One region of the Clostridium moutaii genome, then DNA from elsewhere that is predicted to be linked to it. Evidence: riboswitches for the same ligand, from Rfam matches in the RefSeq annotation. Region 1 holds a riboswitch; the other holds the start of a gene.
What was found. Region 1 has a riboswitch for glycine ahead of AB8U03_RS12085 (amino acid permease). Riboswitches for the same ligand answer to the same signal wherever they lie in the genome.

Region 1 (4,402 bases):
ACAGCTGCAATGAGGACTTTTATATCAGAGGCTAAAAGTTAAACACTCAATAACTTTGCTTTTATAAAGTATTATAGAACTCTTTTAACTGGGCTTTTACTTCTTCTGAAAGATTATGCCATCTAATTTATTTTCTTAATATTTTCTGCATTGTTTTACCTTTAGCTAACTCATCAATTAATTTATCTAAATATCGGATTTGTCGCATTAATTCATCTTCTATTTCTTCCACCCTATATCCACAAATTACTCCTTTAATGAGTGAAGCATTCGGATCAATATGAGGTGCTTGTTTAAAGAACGTTTCCATATCCACTTCATTAATTATTTGTTGCTGTAATGAATGTTCATCATAACCGGTAAGCCAAAAAATTATTTCATTTACTTCTTTTTTTGTTCTTCCTTTTTTCTCTGCTTTTTGTATATAGAGCGGATAAATACTTGAAAAAGGCATTCTAAAAACTCGTGTTTTCTCCATTTTGAAATTCTCCTTTGCTTTTTATAAAAAATAATTGCCACATTTTATAAATAATAAATAGTTCCAAACTGTATCATAAATTACTATTTAACTGCAAATCATATATATATTTTTTACTTCACAATAATTTACCATTATTAATTAACTTATAAGTTAGTTATACTAATAATTTTTAGAAAACTGCTTTTAATAAATTTAATTTTAAAATAACTATTGCCTTCCAAATAAAATATGGCTTACTTACATTTCTTTATGATATTTGGAAAAGTACATCATATAGACCCCAAAAATGATCAAATATGCCGTAAATGCAAGTGAAATTATAAGTAAATCAGCCTTTAAAAAGCCATATATAATCACAAGAATACCAAATATTATTCCCATAACATCAAAAGCTTTTGCTTTGGATTTGTCTTCAATATTGAGATTTCGTTCATCCTTATGTCTTTTCCTAACAAAAAATTTATTATATATCCCGCTTATGACCAAATATACCGATGCAGATATTAAAATTGCAGATATAGTCTCCGGAGTATATCCTCCTACAAAAAACATACCCACCGATGAACTAATCAACAGTATAACTACTATTGCAATAAATACATAGTTAAAAGTTTTCATTTTCTCACATCTCCTTGTCATACTTAAAACGATAGTAAAGGCTATATCCTATGACAAACAGGTAGGCAAAAGCTAAAAGAAGAACAGCTGCAAAATCAACACCCATTAAAGCAAAAACAAGCATTAAAGCACCAAAAATAAATATCATCATATCATATCCCCTGGCCTTTGCTCTGTTCCCAATAGCAATATTACGTTCATCCTGCCTGTCAATTTCCATTTGCTTTTTAATATGAGGATAATCCTTTAAAGCCCTGAGGCTTATTATTCCTCCAGCACCATGTCCGAAAATGCCGCATCCCAATCCCATGCAGATATATGGCAGAGCCTTAAGCATTCCCCGTGGATCAACAACTGTTTTGACAAAATATGCTCCTATGCCCATCAACAGCAATCCAATTACAGTCATGATGTAATAAGTGCTTTTTTTCATTTTTCATCCTCCTCATAAATAAAAATTTCTTCAATATTCATATTAAAGTATTTTGCTATTTTAAAGGCCAATATTATTGACGGGTTATATCTGCCGTTTTCAAGGGAACCAATTGTCTGTCTTGACACTTCAAGAGCTGCCGCCAAATCTTCCTGGCTTAAGCCATGTTTCTTTCGTATTTCTTCCAGTCGGTTTTTCACATTTCGCTCCTTCTTATGGAAAGTGTGCTTTCCATATGTCAAGTATATCAGTTCTATTCAAAATGTCAAGTGTACTTTCCATAAAAAGCAGAAGCTGCCGATGTCAGTACAACAAAGTTTATGATACTTGCTGCTTTGGAAAACAATGATTCCCCAGGGCACGCATAATTAAAAAACAAATTATGCCTGTTATGGTATATGCAAATAAAATAGACGGCCCTGCCAGGTGAATGGATCTTCCTGATCCAAGAAACAATCCAGTACCAATTGCACCTCCTATTGCAAGTAATTGAACATGACGATTTTTTAATCCTCTTGATAGATTTTGATTTTGTGACATCTTTGTTGATTGATCCATTTTATCCCTCCATATAAATATTTTGCAATTGGAGATACAAATGGGAACAGATAAGATCTAAAATGAAGTAATTGATTATGTATTACTTTTATAAGATATGTTACCTTTTTCCTGTCCTTTTACCTGAGAGTTTCGTCCTGGGACTTTCTCCTTCGGTGCTCTTTTAAGAGTCTCTCCAAGGATTCATCTGAATTATTTTTTTACCGTTATATATTAATGTATATTCACTAAAAATGCAATATTTTTTTCATTTCTAATTGAAATAAAAATATTATCTTTCAAAATTATTGTACCAATAGCAAATTCCTGATCCTCGAAAAGGTATACAATGAAATTTCACAAAAGAAACCTTGAAATTAACTTCTATTGATGATAACTTAATCTATAGACACTAAAAATAAAAAAAGAAATGGTGTATTTATGAAAAATGATATGAAAATCAACAGATATCTGGAAAAAGCAGAAGAAGCTTTTGAACAAAACAACCTAATTAAATCACTTAATCTATACAATAAGGTTTATGAACTTTCAAAGGGTAAAGATGTAGATGCCATAATCAACCTGGCATTAATATATGACTTCTGGGGAAAATCAGAGAAAGTCAAGGAATATTATAAAGAAGCTTTAAGCATAGATGACTGTGAAGAAAGGGCTTATTATGGCCTGGCTGCAATATATGATGATGAGGGAAATTATGCAAAAGCTATAAAATTATATAAAAAAGCCATTTATATAAACCCCAGCTATCATAAAGCCTACTTTTTTCTGGCAAATGCCTATGACGTATCCGGTAAAAAAGATCTGGCAATATACACTTATAAAAGGCTGTTAAGCTTAAGTCCCCTGGATTTTTGGGCAAACTTAAACTTGGGTAGTATTTATGAAGAAAAAGATCAAAATGATCTTGCATATAAAAAATTTTCAAAGGCCCTTAAAATAAATCCTCATAATTATCTGGCCCTGTTCAATATGGGTGTAATCTGCTGTAAATTCAATATGGTAAAAAAAGCTGCTGGATTCTATGAAAGGGCTATTGAAAAAAACAAAAATTATGAATACAGCTACTTGAATTTAGCAGTAATCTATAAATATAAAGATACAGAAAGAGGTATAAAAATTTTATCCCGTGGAATTGACAACTGCAGTGAAGTCCATTTTCTGTATTATAACAGAAGCTGCTTTTACGCCTTAATAAATGAGAAAAACCAGGCCTGTGAGGATATAATCCAGGCTTTAAAATTATACCCCCAATTTTTAAAATATGTTCTGGAAGATGAAGAGCTTGAAAAAATAAGGCAATTGAATTCATTTAAGGAATTTATTCATAATTATATCTAAAAAGACTACATCAAGTCCATCTTCAACACCGCTTATATCTACAGTTTCCCTTATTGCATGTACAATTAATCCAATACAGACTCTTGGGGAAATTCTTCTTCAGGTACTTGTAAGCTATGGTGATGGATCAGAAAGTGCTGAACGCAAAGGTGTCAGTGGTTTTTAGAATAAAGAAGCTGAAACAAAATCCTTAATTCAGCTTAGGAAGAATCTAAAAATTGACGCTGCTTTTATTACATTTACTAATGATCCTGAATTGAATAATACTTTTGAGCTTTTTCCCCTTATAAAGACAAAATAAAATTAAGATAATAAATTTGAATGATGAAATCAATGTTAGAATAGCTTTGGCTGTACCTAAGGTAACAAATTTGTCTTCCAATGTATGGACTTTTAAAAAATATACTTTGGAGTGGTTTAGAAAATAATTATATATTATTTTACTTACTAAAATCTTCATAGATTTTATACCTGATTATGGTTGCATTGTATGAGTTCCGCAAACTAAAAAATGTATTTCTGGGCATCAGTTTGTCCCTACTAGATTAAGGATACTGAATTTATTTCAAGGGCAAAACATAATGACAATGGAAAAGATTATGATGGGTATATGGGAGTTAATAAGAAAATTATAATAGATAAGAGTAACTCCAACTCAAAGTAAAAGTCAGAGTTATCATCAATTACAGTTTAAATACGGAAATCATTTTCCTTAATTTCTCTGCACTTGCCTTTGACTGAGCTGCCTGTTTCATCACATTATCACTTAATTCAGCTACTTCTGAAGACATTTGTGCTATATTGGTGGTTCCCTGGGCACCTTCTTCTGATGCTGCAGATACTTCCCCCACAGATTTTACTATATCCGAAATAGATACAAGTAATTTCTCAGATATTATATTGAAATCATCCACAATTTTTTTTATTTCAAAAGAATCCTTGCTATATTGTTCCCCTGTATTAACTAGATTAGC
Region 2 (4,402 bases), on a different contig from region 1:
TGGATGTCAATTTATCCAGCAGCTGGTCTTTGTCTTTTCCATCATCAGGAAAAGTCACATAACTGTATTCAATATGATATTCACTATATTTTTCATCTATTGCTTTTATTTTATTATATATTTCATTGATCTTATTGATAATAAAAAGTACCTTTTTCCTTTGACACTGGGGAATTACACCTACAAAAGTAGAAAATCCATACTTTTCAAATAAATCTGGTGTTTTGAAAATAGGTCTTAATTTTTCATAAAGAGAATCCATTAAGATAAGATAGTTGTCCTTTACATCTATTTTTTCATCCATTTCTGTAGCATATTTTTTTATCAAACTCACCATTATAACCGAAAGTTTCGTATTTTCAGCTTTAGCTTTGATAATTTGTTTTGTAATATATTGTTGAAAATTCAAATATATTATTTCACCTTGTTCACCTTTATCCTTACTGGACTTTATAAGATTATTTATTCTTTCAAGCAGCACTTTATTATCAAAAGGTTTTAATATGTATTCTGAAGTTCCCTCTTTTATACATTTTATAAATGCACTTCTGGTATTCATCTTTGTAAGTATCATTATGGGAATATTTAAATTTCTGGCCTTTATTTTTCTAAGCACTTCAAAGCCGTCCTCGTTACTAAGTCCCACTTCCAATATTATTAAACTTATTTCCTTTTTTTTATCATATAACTTGTTAAAAAAATCAAAAGAAGTTCCTGACTCATATACTTCAATTCCTATTTTTTCCAGTGTATCTTTTACCCTATATCTTATATAAGCCATATCGTCCAATATTATAACTTTACACATAATTATCATCCTATTTTATTAATAATATTTTAATTGCATTTCACCTATTCATTAAATTAAATCTTTCATATCATATTCTTTATTTATCGTTCAATTTAAAGCTTACTTTATAAAAATAATTGACCTATATAAAAATTGACAAGATCTATCACCCAATTATGACATTCCTCCATCTATAGTTATTACCTGTCCCGTTATATATGATGATGATTCTCCTGCCAGGAAGCACACTGCCTTTGCTATATCAACACCGCTTCCAAATCTTCCTGTAGGTATTTCCTCCAATAGACTTTCTTTATCTTCAATTTTTAAACAAGAATTCATTTGGGTATCTATTACCCCTGGCGCAACTGCATTTACTCTAATATTAGATGGTGCCATTTCTTTTCCAAGAGATTTAGTAAAAAGATTTATTGCTCCTTTAGTGGCAGAATAAATTGTTTCACAAGAAGCACCCACATTTCCCCACATAGATGAAATATTTATTATAGAACCACTTTTCCTTGGAATCATGTATTTTAATGCACAATGGGTACAGTTGAGCATTCCCTTCAAATTAACATCTATTATAGAATTCCATTCATCCTGCTGCATATCTACAAAAAGTCCTATATGACAAACTCCCGCATTATTTACCAGTACATCTATTTTACCCATCTTATCTATAGTATTTTTTATTATCCTTTCAGCATCACTGTATAAACTCACATCTCCCTGTAAAACCACTCCCAAAGATCCTGCTTGCTTAACCATCTCCAGAGTCTTATATGCTCCCTTTTCATCTTGCTTAAAATTTATTACTACACAGGCGCCGCACTTTGCCATATTTACAGCAGTACTCCTCCCTATTCCCCTTGATGCTCCAGTGATTACAGCTACCTTTCCTCCTAAATCTTCCATCTTAAAACTCCTACCTTCTAAAGAAAATTTGATTTTAACTGTTGTTTCAATTAATATTATACATTAAATTTACATATTAAATTTAAATTATAATTAATTTGCATATTTTGTACATTTGTGCTATTATAATAGATAATAATTATTAATTAGTATTTTTTGTTTGGAGGGATATATATGAAATTAAAATTTCAAGGAAAACCTGTAAAGGTTTCTGGCAATACTCTTAAAATAGGTGATACAGTACCTGACTTTGCTGTTATAAATAACGCAATGGATACCATTTCTTTAAAAGATACAAAGGGAGTTAGAATATTTTTAACAGTACCTTCTATAGATACACCTGTTTGTGATTTAGAAACCAGAACTTTCAATGAGAAAACATCGGAAATTCCCGGTGTGACTGTATATACAATATCCATGGATTTGCCTTTTGCTCAAAACCGATGGTGTGCTGCTAACGGAATAAAAAATGTAATTACAGCATCAGACTTTAAGGACAGATTATTTGGTAAAAACTTTGGCACATATATGGATGATTTGGGTCTTTTAGCTAGAGCTGCTTTTGTAGCGGACAGCACAAATAAAATTATTTATGTAGAATACGTTCCCGAAGTTACAAATCAACCGAATTTTGATGCCATACTAGCTGCTGCTAAAAAGGCAAAATAACATAATAAAACAGAAAGGTTGCTGAGCCCTTAAATAAGCTGAGTAACTTTTTTATTTTTTGCTGCAAAACTGTATTTGAATTAATCCATAAAACATGTTATAATCACCTTAACAATTTAATAGGCTGGATGAAGTTAACGGAATATGTTTATTTTATAGTTTATAAACCGTTGTCGGACAAGCCTCTGGAGAGACTCTTAAGGAGCGCCGAAGGGGAAAGCTAATTATAGCGAAACTCTCAGGTAAAAGGGACAGGGGACTTTATGTTTAATATAGTAGAGCTTAGTATTTACTATTTTAAAGTCTTGTTTACCAGAGATTAATTTTATTTTAATCTCTTTTTATTTTCTCCCATAAATGGTTATCTTCCAGTGAAAGCTTTCAACTAAATATTAAGGAGATGGATAGAACAATGAACGCATTTATAACAGTACTTGGAAAAGATAAGGTAGGTATTATTTACAAAATAACTTCCGTATTATTTAAAAATAATATAAATATTTTGGATATTAACCAAACTCTAATAGAAAATTATTTTACCATGATAATGCTTGTAGACTTAAGTAAAATGAAAACAGATTTTACAAGTATAAAAAATGCTCTTGAAAACAAAGCTAAAGAAATAGGTGTTGTAGTTAAAATTCAAAGGGAAGACATATTTACTTCTATGCAAGAAATTTAGACTGGGGTGTGAATGAAATGATAAATACTAAAAATATAATGGAAACAATAAATATGATAGACAAAGAAAACCTGGATATAAGGACTATTACCATGGGTATATCCCTTATGGACTGTATTGATAGTGACGGAGATAAAGCACGGATAAAAATCTATGATAAAATAACCAGGTATGCTGAAAATTTAGTTAAAACTGCAGAACAAATTGAAACAGAATATGGTATACCGATAATACACAAAAGAGTATCCGTATCCCCTATTTCCCTTGTAGCTCAAGCAACTTCAGATACAGACTATGTAGGATTTGCAAAAATCTTGGATAAAACCACCGAAACTCTCGGTATAGATTTCATTGGAGGTTTTTCAGCACTTGTACATAAAGGTTATTCCAAAGGTGATAAAATACTTATAGAATCTATACCGGAAGCACTGGCATCCACCAAAAAAGTATGCTCTTCAGTAAATGTGGCAACTACAAAAGCAGGAATAAACATGAATGCAGTAAAGGATATGGGAAAGATAGTAAAAAGAACTGCTTATCTCACTAGAAAAGATGACAGCATAGGATGTGCCAAACTTGTAATATTTTCAAATGCTGTTGAGGATAATCCCTTTATGGCAGGAGCATTTCACGGCATTGGAGAGGCCGATGCAATAATAAATGTAGGTGTTAGCGGTCCCGGTGTTGTAAAATCCGCATTGGAAGAGGTAAAGAGTGGAAGTTTTAATGCAGTAGCTGAAACTATAAAAAAGACTGCCTTTAAGATAACTAGAATGGGTCAATTGGTGGCCGGTGAAGCCTCTAGAAGATTAAATGTCCCCTTTGGTATAGTTGATCTATCTCTGGCCCCAACACCTGCTGTAGGAGATAGTGTTGCAAGAATTCTTGAAGAAATGGGACTGGAGAGCTGTGGATGTCCAGGTACAACAGCAGCTCTCGCCCTTTTAAACGATGCCGTTAAAAAAGGTGGTATAATGGCTGCCTCCCAAGTTGGAGGGCTTAGTGGTGCCTTTATACCTGTAAGTGAAGATGAAGGGATGATAAGCGCAGTAAATGCAGGTTCCCTTAATTTAGAAAAATTAGAAGCTATGACCTGTGTATGTTCTGTAGGACTTGACATGATAGGAATACCAGGTGACACACCTGAATCCACCATATCTGCCATAATTGCAGATGAAGCCGCCATTGGAATGATAAACAGTAAAACAACTGCTGTAAGATTAATTCCCGTTTACAATAAATCTGTAGGGGAAGAGGCCAATTTCGGAGGTCTTCTTGGCAGAGCCCCCATAATGCCTGTAAGTAAATTCTCCAGTGAAATTTTCATAAATAGGGGTGGAAGG

Region 2: it holds a riboswitch for glycine, as region 1 does, so the genes downstream of both, AB8U03_RS12655 (ACT domain-containing protein) here and AB8U03_RS12085 (amino acid permease) in region 1, are expected to answer to the same signal.

Annotation. Positions count from the first base shown of each region.
Region 1 covers NZ_JBGEWD010000011.1:61,297-65,698, forward strand. The annotation lists gene AB8U03_RS12060 (LysR family transcriptional regulator) at 1-42, shown strand, start outside; gene AB8U03_RS12065 (DUF2200 domain-containing protein) at 128-478, opposite strand; gene AB8U03_RS12070 (hypothetical protein) at 719-1,099, opposite strand; gene AB8U03_RS12075 (DUF6442 family protein) at 1,104-1,532, opposite strand; gene AB8U03_RS12080 (helix-turn-helix transcriptional regulator) at 1,529-1,732, opposite strand; partial or broken gene AB8U03_RS12085 (amino acid permease) at 1,884-2,072, opposite strand; glycine riboswitch at 2,192-2,279, opposite strand; gene AB8U03_RS12090 (tetratricopeptide repeat protein) at 2,511-3,428, shown strand; gene AB8U03_RS12095 (methyl-accepting chemotaxis protein) at 4,112-4,402, opposite strand, start outside.
Region 2 covers NZ_JBGEWD010000012.1:65,872-70,273, forward strand. The annotation lists gene AB8U03_RS12640 (response regulator transcription factor) at 1-808, opposite strand, end outside; gene ymfI (elongation factor P 5-aminopentanone reductase) at 965-1,708, opposite strand; gene tpx (thiol peroxidase) at 1,883-2,377, shown strand; glycine riboswitch at 2,553-2,642, shown strand; gene AB8U03_RS12655 (ACT domain-containing protein) at 2,790-3,059, shown strand; gene AB8U03_RS12660 (PFL family protein) at 3,077-4,402, shown strand, end outside.